DNA from 2 places in the Afipia felis ATCC 53690 genome. Region 2 is predicted to be linked to the other one. Evidence: riboswitches for the same ligand, from Rfam matches in the RefSeq annotation. Region 2 holds a riboswitch; the other holds the start of a gene.
What was found. Region 2 has a riboswitch for S-adenosylmethionine ahead of metX (homoserine O-acetyltransferase MetX). Riboswitches for the same ligand answer to the same signal wherever they lie in the genome.

Region 1: linked by a shared signal. The riboswitch ahead of HMPREF9697_RS11620 (O-succinylhomoserine sulfhydrylase) and the one ahead of metX (homoserine O-acetyltransferase MetX) in region 2 are both predicted to bind S-adenosylmethionine.

What each region holds. Positions count from the first base shown of each region.
Region 1 is NZ_KB375270.1:2,454,575-2,461,628, reverse strand. It holds gene HMPREF9697_RS11635 (OpgC domain-containing protein) at 193-1,416, shown strand; gene HMPREF9697_RS11630 (SGNH/GDSL hydrolase family protein) at 1,416-2,174, shown strand; gene HMPREF9697_RS11625 (SGNH/GDSL hydrolase family protein) at 2,177-3,112, shown strand; gene HMPREF9697_RS11620 (O-succinylhomoserine sulfhydrylase) at 3,172-4,374, opposite strand; SAM riboswitch at 4,451-4,530, opposite strand; gene HMPREF9697_RS11615 (2'-deoxycytidine 5'-triphosphate deaminase) at 4,593-5,735, shown strand; tRNA gene HMPREF9697_RS11610 (tRNA-Gly) at 5,834-5,907, shown strand; gene HMPREF9697_RS11605 (PCRF domain-containing protein) at 6,101-6,562, shown strand; gene HMPREF9697_RS11600 (SCO family protein) at 6,708-7,054, shown strand, end outside.
Region 2 is NZ_KB375270.1:3,522,726-3,529,779, reverse strand. It holds gene clpB (ATP-dependent chaperone ClpB) at 1-1,456, opposite strand, end outside; gene HMPREF9697_RS16860 (MOSC domain-containing protein) at 1,670-2,440, shown strand; gene HMPREF9697_RS16855 (TIGR02594 family protein) at 2,437-3,054, opposite strand; gene metW (methionine biosynthesis protein MetW) at 3,246-3,899, opposite strand; gene metX (homoserine O-acetyltransferase MetX) at 3,901-5,109, opposite strand; SAM riboswitch at 5,168-5,247, opposite strand; gene HMPREF9697_RS16840 (chorismate mutase) at 5,377-6,225, shown strand; gene hisC (histidinol-phosphate transaminase) at 6,243-7,054, shown strand, end outside.

The DNA of each region.
Region 1 (7,054 bases), 1.1 Mb from region 2:
ACGGCCCCGCCGGTTCAGGGCTGTTCTTGATGGCGATCTGTCGTTCAACCGCGGTTCACATTGGGCTGTGCATGGCCTTCGTCTGGCAGAGTGCAAATCGAAGTGAGGTTCCACCGTTGTGGTTTGCGGCTGCTTGCCGAAGCTCTATCTTGCCGATGACTTTCGCGCATTGTCCCTGAACCGTTCGAGCCGATGACAACCCTGACTGCACCAGCGCCCGAACCCAAGGTTGTTCCAAAGGATGTCGGGAAACCCATTCTTCCTGTGGGAACGGGCGAGCGCGAATTGCGGCTTGATCTGTTTCGCGGGCTCGCGCTGTGGCTGATCTTCATCGACCATTTGCCGCCGAACATTCTAACCTGGCTGACCATCCGCAATTACGGCTTCAGCGACGCGACCGAAATCTTCATCTTCATTTCGGGCTACACCGCCGCTTTCGTCTACAGCCGGGCGATGGAGGAGCGCGGCTTCATCATTTCGAGCGCGCGTATCTTCAAGCGGGTCTGGCAGATCTACGTGGCGCACGTCTTTCTGTTCATGATCTATCTCGCCGAGATTTCCTACATCGCGACGAGTTTCGAGAACCCGCTTTATTCGGAGGAAATGGGAATTCTCGATTTCCTCAAACACCCGGACGTCACCATCATCCAGGCGCTGCTATTGAAGTTCAAGCCGGTCAACATGGATGTATTGCCGCTCTATATCGTGCTGATGCTGTTCCTGCCGTTCACGCTCTGGCTGATGCGCCGCATACCCGATGTCACGTTGGCGCTGGCGGTCTTTCTCTATGCGCTGACCTGGCAATTCGGCTTTGCGCTGCCGGCCTATCCGCACGGCGTGTGGGTGTTCAATCCATTTGCATGGCAGCTGCTGTTCGTGTTCGGCGCATGGTGCGCGCTAGGTGGGGCGCGGCGGATGGCGCCGATCCTCGCCTCGCGGGTCACGTTCGTGCTGGCGGTGGCCTATCTTCTGTTTGCTTTCTACGTGACGCTGACCTGGCATGTTCCCCAGCTCCACGGCTATCTGCCGGGCTGGCTGGAAAGCTGGATGTATCCGATCAACAAAACCGACCTCGATGTGCTGCGGTTTGCCCATTTTCTGGCCCTCGCGGCGGTCGTCGTCCGTTACCTGCCAAAGGACTGGCCTGGGCTGAAATCGCCATGGCTGCGGCCGATCATCCTGTGCGGGCAGCATTCGCTGGAAATCTTCTGCATCGGCGTGTTCCTCGCCTTCGCCGGGCATTTTGTCCTGGCGGAAACCTCAGGTGGGGCCGGGCTGCATTTCGTCATTAGTATGACCGGTCTGGTCATCATGTCCTGCGCCGCATGGCTTTTGTCATGGTACAAGGCGGAGGTGAGCAAGAGCGGCAAGCGGCCCGCGATCGCGGTCAGCGCCGATCTGGTCGGGAGCAGTTGATGAGGACCATGCGGATCGCGGGAATGGCGATTCTGGCGTGGCTGGCGGTGACGCCGGCCGTGGCCGACGACGCCCATTTCTGTTCCGTGCCGGCCTATCTGCTCAGCACCGATGCGACCCTGACGAACGTCCAGGAGGCCTTCAAGACGCGCGCTCCCATTCGCGTGCTGGTCATCGGCAGCCGTTCCTCCGTGCTGAGTGGGCCGGACGGTGCCGCAAACTCCTATCCGGCGCGCTTCGAGGCGGCCCTCCGTAGCAAGCTTCCGGGTATCGAGATCAGCGTGACGACCGACCTCCATCCCAAGGAGACGGCCGCCGATGTCGCTGCGAAGATCGACAAGATCATGCAGGATCGGAAGCCGACGCTGGTGGTGTGGCAGACCGGGACCGTCGACGCGATGCGCGCGGTCGATCCGGACGATTTTCGTACCGCGCTCGATACCGGTCTCGCTGCCCTGCAAAAGACGGATGCGGACGTGATCCTGATGAACCTGCAATACAGCCCGCGCATGGAAACAGTACTGGCGGCTACCACTTACAACGACACGCTGCGCGTGGTGGCGCAGGAACACGGTGCGCCGCTGTTCGACCGTTTTGCGATCATGCGCGCCTGGAGCGAGGCGGGCGATTTCGACCTGTTCGCACAGGCGCACAGCATCGGCGTCGCCGCGCGGGTGCATGATTGCCTCGGGCGCGCGTTGTCCAAGCTTGTGATCGAGGCGGCTCACATCAACCCTTCCGAGCTCGGGGTACGCTGACGATGTATCGGCGCGGTACCAGGCTGCTCGCTGCGGCAGGGCTTCTCGGGGTGCTTGCGGGCGCGCCGTGTCTCGCTGCGGGCGAGACCTCGGCAAGCCAGCCGGAAACGCAGCCAACTGCCGATGCGGCTCCGGCCAAGCCCGGCCTGACCGGCAAGGCGATCGAAGCGGCGCGGAATGCCGCGAGCCGGGCCGGCGATATCCTTACGCGCATTCCATGCTTGCCGCCGAAAGGCGCAGGTGCGGTCTCCGCCTCGCTGCCTCGCGTGGCGCGCAAGCTCAACGCGGGAGAACCGATCACCGTCGTGGCGCTGGGATCGTCATCAACCGCGGGCTACGGCACGACATCGTCCACCTACACCTATCCGAGCCGCCTCGCCGAACAGCTTCGGCGGAAATATCCCCGGGCGCGCATCAGCGTCATCAATCGGGGCATGGGCGGTCAGGAGGTGCCGCAGATGGTCCAGCGCCTGCAATCGAGCGTGCTCGATTCCAATCCTGACCTCGTGATCTGGCAGCTCGGCACCAACACAGTGGTGCGCGGCGAGGATTCCTCAGGCGTCGCATCGATGGTGGAGGCCGGCGTCGCCAAGATACAGGCCACCGGTGCCGACGTGGTGCTGATCGATCCGCAATACGTGCCCGCCGTGACCGCGAAGAAGGAAGGCGCCAACAAGATGGTGCAACTGATCCGCGATGTTGGACGGCTGCGTCATGTTTCGGTCTTCCCGCGCTTCGAGGTGATGCGGCAATGGCATGAGGACGAGAAACTGCCGTTCGAAAGCTTCTCGATTTCCGACGGACTGCACTTGAACGATTGGGGCTATGCCTGTTTCGCCCAGTTGCTCGGCGACACCATCATCAAATCGGTCGACCAGGCCAGGGCCGAACCGGGGGCCGAGAGGCCGGGAAGCGTGATGAGCCTTCGACCAATGTGACGCGAATGAAAAAGCCCGCCGGAATGGCGGGCTTTTTGTTGTCCGGCGAGGAGTGCCGCTTACACTTTCTCCAGCGCGCCCTGCGCGTCCTCGATCAGGTCGTCGACGTGTTCGAGGCCGACCGAGAGACGGATGAAGCCGTCGCTGATGCCGAGTTCGGCGCGTTCTTCCGGCGTCAGACGCTGATGCGTTGTGGTGGCGGGATGGGTGACGATGCTCTTGGAGTCGCCGAGATTGTTGGAGATGCACGCGACCTGAAAAGCGTTCAAGGCGCGGAATGCGCCCGCCTTGCCGCCCTTCACCTCGAAACCGATCATGGTCGAGCCGGCGCGCATCTGCTTCTTGATGATATCGGCCTGCGGATGATCGGCGCGGCCCGGATAGATCAGCCGTGTCACTTTCGGATGCGCGGCGAGCACGTCGGCGATCTTGCCCGCGCTTTCGGTCTGCGCCTTGACGCGCACTCCCAGCGTCTCCAGTCCCTTCAGCAGCACCCACGCATTGAACGGCGACATCGAAGGTCCGGTCTGTCGGAAGAAATTATGGATGTGCTCCATGATGAATTGCTCCGACGACAGGATAATGCCGCCGAGACAGCGGCCCTGTCCGTCAATGTGCTTGGTCGCCGAATAAACCACCACGTCGGCGCCGAGCTCGAGCGGACTCTGCCAAAGCGGCGTCGCGAACACATTGTCCACCACGAGACGCGCGCCGCCCTGATGGGCGATATCGGCGACTGCGGCGATGTCGACAACTTCGAGCGTCGGGTTGGTCGGACTTTCGAGGAACAGGGTTTTGGTGTTGGGGCGCATCGCCTTGCGCCACGCATCGAGATCGCGGCCGTCCACCAGCGTGGAGGTGATGCCGTAGCGCGGCAGCAGCGTTTCGATGACGTAGCGGCAGGAGCCGAACAGCGCCTTTGCAGCGACGACGTGATCTCCGGCCTGAAGCGGCGCGAGCATCGCGGTGGTCATCGCCGCCATGCCGGTCGCGAAAGCGCGCCCGGCTTCGGCGCCTTCAAGTGCTGCCATGCGGCGCTCGAACATCGCCACGGTTGGGTTGGAGAAGCGCGAATAGATGAAGCCGGGAAGATCGCCCTTGAAGCGCGCCTCGCATTCCTCAGCGCTCTTGTAGACGAACCCCTGCGTCAGAAACAGCGACTCCGACATCTCGCCGAATTCGGAGCGGATCGTTCCGGCATGGACGAGGCGGGTTTCGGGGCGGTAGCGGGACAGATCAGGGGCGCTTTTTGCGTCGGACATTATGGACCTCCAATGGCGTCCCGCCAGGCAGCGAGGCGCACAAAAAAACCGGCCTGGAAAAAATCCAACAGCCGGGGGCGCAAGGTCCGCGGCCTGTTTAGCGACTTATTTTACGTGGCTGCAAGCCGGCCGGCCCAAATCACCACGGGATAAGTCTGAGGCTTAATCCGCACGGCTCTTTCCGTCAAGCAACCCATCGGATAACGGGGTAGGGTTCTATGCATAGCTCAATCCTGAGGGGACCGGATTTGGCCTTCTCTCTCCCAGCCAACGCCAACGGTATTCTGCCCGATCGCATGATCGCGGCCATGGAAGAAGACGGCCTGATTCTGCCCGCATTTCCGTTCGTGGAGAGCCAGATCCAACCGGCGAGCCTCGATCTGCGTCTGGGCGAGGTGGCTTACCGGGTACGGGCCAGCTTTTTGCCCGGCCCGGACACCACGGTCGCCGAGCGCATCGACGAATTGAAACTGCACGAGGTCGATCTGTCCGACGGCGCGGTACTCGAAACCAATTGCGTTTATATTGTGCCGCTGCTTGAGAGCCTCGCGCTGCCGCCTTCGATTCTGGCGTCGGCCAATCCGAAGAGCTCGACCGGACGTCTCGATGTCTTCACCCGCGTGATCGCGGACGGCACGCGTCGTTTCGACATGATCGGCGCGGGCTATCATGGCCCACTCTATGCCGAGATCAGTCCGAAAACATTTCCGGTTCTGCTGCGTCAGGGATCGCGCCTGTCGCAGATCCGCTTCCGCACCGGCGCGCCGCTGCTCGACAATGACGAACTCGAGGCGCTGCATCAGAGCGAGCGTCTCGTCGATTGCGAGAACGCCGATCTCACCGGCGGTGTCGCGGTCAGCGTCGATCTGTCGGGCGAGGGCTCGGACGGGTTTGTCGGCTATCGCGCCAAGCGCCACACCGGCGTCGTCGATATCGACCGGCGCGGCGGCTATGCGGTGGAGGATTTCTGGGAGCCGATCCAGGCCCGGCCGGACCGCAGCCTGATTCTCGATCCCGGCGAGTTCTACATTCTCGCGTCAAAGGAAGCGGTGCAGGTGCCGCCGAACTACGCTGCCGAGATGGTACCGTTCGATCCGCTGGTCGGCGAATTCCGCGTTCACTATGCGGGCTTCTTTGATCCCGGCTTCGGCCACGCGGGCGCGGGCGGACAGGGATCCCGCGCGGTGCTCGAGGTGCGCTCGCGTGAAGTGCCCTTCATTCTCGAGCACGGCCAGATCGTCGGCCGCCTCGTCTATGAGAAGATGCTGGCGTTGCCGGATACGCTGTACGGCACCCGCATCGCCTCGAACTATCAGGGGCAGGGGCTGAAGCTCTCCAAACATTTCCGCGCGCCCACCTGACGCCGTTTGGTTAACGTCGCCGTCGTCTCATTGTTGTCACGTTTGCAATTGTCGCGTTTGCAAAATGCGAGCGGTTGGGCGATGGTGGAACGGACTTCGCGGGCGTAGTTCAATGGTAGAACGGCAGCTTCCCAAGCTGCATACGAGGGTTCGATTCCCTTCGCCCGCTCCAGTCTCTCATTGTGTTCCCGCCGTGATGCTTTAGTCACGCAGTTCCCGCGAACTGCATCCACAGTGCAACACCACATCGAAATCATTCGCGCTTGAGCGCATCGATCTGGACAAAACTCCGGACTCGCAACACGCTGTCGATGCCTTGGTGACACAGCCAAATTTGGCGACGCAGCCGGGTGGGGGACGCGACGATGAGATTCGTGACCGGATTGTTGGCGGGCGTGTTGCTGCTGGCTGGATTGACCGCGAGCCATGCGGTGGTCCGCATCTCTGATGATCGCGGCGGGCGCATCGGCACCTATGTCGACAAATACCAGAGCATCCGTACCTCCGGCGACACGGTCGTGATCGACGGTTTGTGCGCGTCCGCCTGCACCATCGTGCTCGGCGCTGTTCCGCATGATCGCATCTGCGTCACATCGCGCGCCAGCCTCGGCTTCCACGCCGCGTGGGACCCGGGCGCGGGTGGCCGTCCGGTCACCAACGTCGAGGCCACCCACATGCTCTACCGGATGTATCCGGCCTCGATCCGACGCTGGATCGCGCGGCATGGTGGGTTGAAGCCACGGATGATTTTCCTGCGCGGACAACAGCTGACGTCGATGTACAAACCCTGCTACATGGACGCTCACGCTTCCGCGGCGGTTCGCTGACGCTGCGACAGCGGCATCTTGCCTCGCCATGATGTGATCGCTGCATGCCTCATGCGCGGGCGGTTTGCTTGCCCATGAGGTCTTTCATGGCTATCTGAACGGGAACAGCATCTCCGCTGTCAGGATTCCAATTCTTCAGGTTCCTATGGCAACAAGTTCAACGCGGCCGGGCGTCGTCATTGCCGCCTTCGTCGTCAGCCTTGCAATCGGGTTGATGGGTGTTCTTTTTCTGGTCGGCGGATTTCGGACCAGCACGCCCGCTTCGTCGATCGGCGGTCCTTTTCAGTTGACGGACCAGACCGGCGCGACCGTCACGGAGAAGAACCTGCAGGGCAAGCCGACGCTGATGTTCTTCGGCTATACCCATTGCCCGGATATCTGTCCGACCTCGCTGTTCGAAATGTCGGAGGTGCTGCGCGCGATGGGGCCGGATGCCAATCGCGTCAACGCCTATTTCATCTCGGTCGATCCGGAACGCGATACGCCGACGGT
Region 2 (7,054 bases):
TGCGCAACTGCTCAAGTTCGCTTTTCATCTTCTGGGCGTCGGAAAGCTTGCTCTTCTCCGACTGCCAGCGCGAGGTCAGATCGGCCGATTTCTTTTCGAGGTCCGCGAGATCGCCTTCCAGCGTCTGCAGCCGGCTTTTTGACCCTGCATCCGTTTCCTTCTTCAGCGCCTCCTGCTCGATCTTGAGCCGGATAATTTCGCGGTCGAGCGAATCCAGTTCTTCCGGCTTGGAATCGACCTGCATCTTCAGCCGCGCAGCCGCCTCGTCCACCAGATCGATGGCCTTGTCGGGCAGGAAGCGGTCGGTGATGTAGCGGTTCGACAGCGTGGCCGCAGCCACCAGCGCGGAATCCGCGATGCGGATGCCGTGATGCAGTTCGTATTTCTCTTTCAGGCCGCGCAAAATCGAAATCGTATCCTCGACGGTCGGCTCAGAGACGAACACCGGCTGGAAGCGCCGCGCCAGCGCCGCGTCCTTCTCGACATGCTTGCGGTACTCATCGAGCGTGGTTGCGCCGATGCAATGCAATTCGCCGCGCGCCAAAGCGGGCTTGAGCAGGTTGGAGGCGTCCATCGCACCGTCCGCCTTGCCCGCGCCGATCAGCGTGTGCATCTCGTCGATGAACAGGATGATGCCGCCTTCCGCGGAGGTCACTTCCTGCAGCACGGCCTTCAGCCGCTCCTCGAACTCGCCGCGATATTTTGCGCCGGCGACCATCGCGCCGAGATCGAGCGACAACAGCTTCTTGTCCTTGAGGCTTTCCGGCACGTCGCCATTGAGTATCCGCAGCGCGAGACCTTCGACGATGGCGGTCTTGCCAACGCCTGGCTCACCGATCAGCACCGGGTTGTTCTTGGTCCGGCGCGATAGAACCTGGATGGTGCGACGGATTTCCTCGTCGCGGCCGATCACCGGGTCGAGCTTGCCGTCCCGCGCGGCCTGAGTGAGATCGCGGGCGTATTTCTTCAACGCATCATAGGCGTTTTCCGCCGACGCACTGTCGGCTGTGCGGCCCTTGCGCAGCGCATTGATCGCGGCATTGAGATTTTGCGGCGTGACGCCGCCCTGCGCGAGCAGCTTGCCGGCCTCGCTGTCCTTGTCCAGCGTCAGCGCCAGAAGCAGGCGCTCGACGGTGACAAAACTATCGCCTGCCTTTTCCGCGGCCTGCTCGGCGGCGGTGAAAGCCCGCGCCGTCTCGGGCGCGAGATAAATCTGTCCCGCGCCGCCACCGGATACCTTCGGCAGTTTGGCGAGCGCCTGCTCGGTCGCCTGCAGGATGGCGCGCGAGTTGCCACCTGCACGGTCGATCAGACCGCCTGCAAGCCCCTCGCTGTCGTCAAGCAGAACCTTCAGGATGTGGAGCGGAGAAAATTGCTGATGCCCCTCCCGCAGGGCGAGCGACTGCGCGGACTGGATGAACCCCTTCACACGGTCGGTATATTTTTCAACGTTCATTCGATGGCCTTCCCTCAGCCTGCCCCATCGCCTCGTAAGCACGACGTAGGCATCTTCATTGGGTTACGCACGACCTGACCACAGCCAGCCGGACGCGGGCCGGGAAGCACCCGGCTTGGCCATAATGTGGGACTACGGTTTGGTTTGCGAAAGGGGCAGAGGCGGAAATTCAATCTCGTTGGCGCACAGCCCGAACCTCCGCTACAAAGCGGTATGCTTGATCTCGCTCAAGGCACGCTCGCAAGCCTTTACCGCTATCCCGTCAAGGGTCTGTCCCCCGAGCGCCTCACCCGAACCGCTCTGCAGAACGGGCAGACCCTGCCGTCAGACCGGCGCTATGCCATCGCCAATGGCCCGCTCGATTTCGACCCGGCACAGCCAAAGCATTTTCCAAAAATCCGTTTTCTGATGCTGATGCGCGACGAACGGCTGGCAGCTCTGCACAGCCATTTCGACGACCGCAGCCACACACTGAGCATTGCCTATAACAACGCGGAAGTGGCGCGTGGCGATCTCACCACCGCTGCGGGGCGAACGGCAATCGAGGATTTTTTCTCCACGAACTTCGCCACGGAATTGAGAGGACCGCCGAAGCTGCTTGAAGCACCCGGTCACAGCTTTTCAGACATCGCCGCCAAAGTCGTATCAATCGTCAATCTGGCAAGCGTGTCGGAGATTGAAGGCGCCGTCGGACAGCCAGTCAACCCGTTACGCTTTCGCGCCAATCTGTATGTCCGGGGATGGCCCGCCTGGCACGAGCTTGATTTGATGGGAAGGGAAATCCGCGCCGGTGATGTCCGGCTGCGCGTCACACGCAACATCGTGCGTTGCGCCGCGACCAATGTCGACCCCGTCACCGCGGAGAGAGACATGAACATTCCGCAGACGCTGATGGACCGTTTCGATCACACCCATTGCGGCATCTATGCGGAGGTCGTCGCCGGGGGCGATGTGGCTCCCGGCGACACGATCGATATTCTTTAGCTGGACGGCATCACATAGGCGTAGACGCGCCCGCGCGAATAGGTCGCCTCGGCAACACGGTGACCGTGGTTGCCGGAGATGATGATCGGATTGCCCTTGGCATCGATGCCGCTGACGACACCGACATGGCCGCCACCGCGACGGCTCATCACTGCGATCGCGCCGACCTGCGGACCCGAAACGCGATGACCGTAACGGGCGAACGAGCTGGCCATATCCGAGCCTGTGCCCTTATGGCCGGTCTTCTGCAAAACCATGTTCATGAAGCGAGCGCACCACAGACGAGCACGGTTGGTGGGATTGCCGCTGCCGATATAGCTGCGGGCTTCCGCCACGACGCTGGAGCCACCGAAGCCACCACCAAAACCGCCGGAGGAATCCATCGATGCGTTGGTCTCGCCGAACTGCTGCGCCTGTGCACGGAAGGCACCCCAGCGCGCGCTGTGGCGCACATGGCGATGAGCGTGATGCTTGTAGCTGTGATGGTGGCTGACGTGATGCCTGGCGTGATGACGCGGACGCGCCTCAGCCGGATTGGAGAACGCCGCAACCGCAACGGTGCACATGACGAAAGCTGCGAGACGCAACGGCGGACGAGTAGTTGGTCGTTTCATTCTTCGAAGGTTCCTTACGCATACTTGCGCGCACGCAGCGCGACATGGCGCGTAAGACCCCTTTCGATGTGGCGAGAAAACGGCACGATTCACGCGTGCATGGCAGGTATTCGCTACACGAGCATGCTGTGGTCACTTCCAGCGATCAAAATCGGAAGAATCGCGGAAATACCCTGTTTTTGCCGCGTAGATTAACTGCGCCGGGTGAGCAGAAACACACCTTGTTCGCCGAACATATTCCAGAACCACCACGGCGCATTGAGCCGCAAGGGCCTTCCGTTAAGGTCCAGTGCGACCGCACGTTCCATCCCAACATTGATCTCGTCGCAAAGCTGGACGAAATCCTTGATGGTGCAGAAATGAATGTTCGGCGTATCGTACCACGTCGCCGGCAGGTTCTCGGTACGTGGCATCTGACCCTTGATCAGCAATTGCAGCCGCATCCGCCAGTAACCGAAATTCGGAAACGAGACGATGGCGCGGCTGCCGATGCGCAGGAGATTCTCCAGCACCTTGCGCGGCTGCCGCGTCGCCTGCAGCGTCTGCGACAGGATCACATAGTCGAACGAATCGTCGGGATAATTGTCGAGGTCGGTGTCGGCGTCGCCCTGCACCACCGCAAGGCCCTTGGCTACACAACTATTCACACCCTCGCGCGACAGTTCGATGCCGCGCCCATCGATGCCGCGTGCTTCCAGCAGTTGCAGCAGGTCGCCTTCGCCACAGCCGACATCAAGCACCTTGGAGCCCGGCGGGACCATCTCGGCGACCAGCAGATGATCGCCGCGAACGCCGTCGATCTTCGGAAGTTGCGCTGTCGGGCGGAACAATTCGGGCGCGTTCATATCAACTCACCGTATTCAGGCCATGCGTACTCGCGGCCGATTCCAGGAATGCGCGCGAGATCGCGAAGAATTCTGGCTCGTCGAGCAGAAATGCATCGTGTCCCTTGTCGGTGGTGATTTCAGCGAAGGAGACGCGCGCGCTGCTCGCGTTCAGCGCATGCACCACGGCGCGCGCCTCCGAGCTTGGAAACAGCCAGTCGCTGGTGAACGAGACGACGCAGAAGCGAGTTCTGATGCCCAGAAACGCCGATGCCAGCACACCGTCATGATCCGCCGCGATATCGAAATAATCCATCGCGCGGGTCAGATAGAGATAGGAATTGGCGTCGAAGCGCTCGACGAAGGACGAGCCCTGATGACGCAGATAGCTCTCCACCTCGAAATCGGCATCGAACGAGAAGGTCGGCTCGTCGCGGTTCTGCAGGCGGCGTCCGAACTTGCGATGCAGCGCTGCATCCGACAGATAAGTGATATGCGCGGCCATGCGCGCGACGCCGAGGCCACGGCGCGGATGCGTGCCGTGCTCGAAATATCGTCCCTGTCGCCAGTCAGGATCGGCCATCACCGCCTGACGGCCGAGTTCGTGGAAGGCGATATTCTGCGCCGAGTGGCGCGCGCCGCAAGCAATCGCAAGCACCGCAAACACCCGTTCGGGATAGGCCGTTGCCCATTGCAGCGTCTGCATGCCACCCATCGAGCCGCCGACCACGGCGAACAATTTGGTGATGCCCAGATGATCGATCAGCATCGCCTGAGCGCGCACGATGTCTGGAATGGTGATGACAGGAAAATCCAGCCCCCACGGCTTGCCGGTTGCGGGATTGGTCGAGGACGGCCCGGTCGAGCCCATGCAGCCGCCGACGACATTCGAGCAGATCACGAAATAGCGGTCGGTATCGATCGGCTTGCCCGGTCCCACCATCGTCTGCCACCAGCCCGGCTTGCCGGTGACAGGATGCGTGTTGAACACGTGTTGATCGCCGGTGAGCGCGTGACAGATCAGGATCGCGTTGGAGCGGTCGCTGTTGAGAGTGCCGTAGCTTTGATAGGCGATCTGAAAAGGGGAGAGATCGACGCCGCAATCAAGATGCAGCGGCTTGTCGACGCCGAACACAACAAGCTGCGACGACGGATGGTCCGCCTCGCGCGCGCGCTCCTCGCTGAGAATGGTCTTTTTGCCGGCCGGTTGTCGGCTCGCAACATCGGACATCGTATCTCCAGACCTTCAGGCCCAAAAAAACCGGCCTGAACCAAATCGTTCGGCCGGGATCCAGATGTCCCCGGCCTGTTTAGCGAATTCTTTAACGTGGCTGCAAGCCGGCCGGCTCAAATGACCACGGAACAAGGGAAAAATAGTCCTGCACCCGAGGCCCGTCAAGACGCCAGCGGAAACCAAACTGCATTAAGCATGAAGGTTTTCTTTGCTTTCAGGCACCGTCTTTCCTAATCAGAACGCATCGTTGCGAAAGCTGTTCTCATGTCAGATACACCTTCATCCGTCTCCCTTCAGGATCTGCGCCAAGAGATCGATACGATCGACGAGCAGGTGCACACGCTCCTCATGCGGCGCGGTGACATCATCGACCGCCTGATCCGCGTGAAGCAGACTCAGGAGGTCGGCTCCGCATTTCGGCCCGCGCGCGAGGCAGACATGATGCGTCGTCTCGCAACGCGCCATCACGGCATTCTGCCGCTTGATACGGTGGAGAGCATCTGGCGCGTCATCATCTCGACCTTCACTTACGTGCAAGCGCCGTTCTCCGTTCATGCCGATCTGTCATCAGGCGATAGCGCGATGCGCGACAGCGCACGCTTCCATTTCGGATTCACCGTGCCGTTTCTCGCTCATTTCAATGCAGGCGCCGCCGTCGACGCCGTAGCGAAATCGCGCGGCGACCTCGCGCTGGTGTCGGCAACATCGAGCCAGACGCCGTGGTGGAGCGCGCTCGAACAGCCAGGCTCACCGAAAATCATTGCGCGATTGCCTTTTATTGAGCGTGCCGACCATCCGGCCGCGATGCCGGTGTTCGTGATCTCCCGCGTGGCGGACGATGCGCTCGTCACCGAAATCGAGACCTGGAGCCTGCATGTCAGCGGCTGGAGCCCGGCCGCGGCCCGCGCCCTCTCCCCGCTGTCCGACGTGCTGGCGGTTGCGGATAACCCGTCGGGCAATGCGGCCTTGCTAGTCTCAGTCGCTCACACCGACGGGGTCGAAAAGATCATATCTGCCTTGACGGATGCCGGCGCATCCGTGCGCTCTTCCACCCTCGTCGGCGGCCACGCAACGCGCTATAGGGTGCCCACGCCCGGCACCGCCGCGCCTTGAATTCTTTGGAGCCAATAATGTCCCGCCCCGTGCCGAAACCCGGCATCCTTGATATCGCGCCCTACGTCCCCGGCAAAAGCGGCGCCGGCGTACATGGGCGCGTGTTCAAGCTGTCGGCGAACGAGGCGGCGCTCGGCCCTTCACCGAAGGCGGTAGAGGCGTTCAGCCGGACTGCGGGCGGACTGGAAATCTACCCGGACGGCTCGGCGCGGCTTTTACGCGAGGCGATTGGTAGTAGCTTCAATATTGATCCTGCCAACGTCGTTTGCGGCGTCGGCTCGGGCGAACTGCTGCACACCATCGCCAACATCTATCTCGGTCCAGGCGACGAGGCGATTCACACCACCCACGGCTTCCTGCTCTATCCGATCGCGACCATGAGCAATGGCGCGACCAACGTCGTTGCGGCCGAGAAGAACCTTACCGCCGATGTCGATGCGATACTCGCGGCCGTCACGCCGCGCACGAAGATCGTCTGGCTCGCCAATCCGAACAACCCGACCGGCACCTACGTGACCGCCGCCGAGGTGAAGCGGCTGCGCGAAAAGCTGCCGCCGCAGGTGCTGCTGGTGCTGGATGCCGCCTACGCCGATTTCTGCTCGAATGCCGATTACGAAGCAGGCGTCGAACTCGTGAAGGCGACCGACAACACAGTGATGGCGCGGACCTTCTCGAAGATTCACGGCCTTGCCGCCGTGCGCCTCGGCTTCATCTTCGGGCCGTCGCACCTGATCGACGTGGTGAACCGCGTGCGCGATCCGTTCAACGCCAACGGCCCCGCGATGCAGGCGGCTATCGCCTCGCTCGCCGACACCGAACACTATCGGGC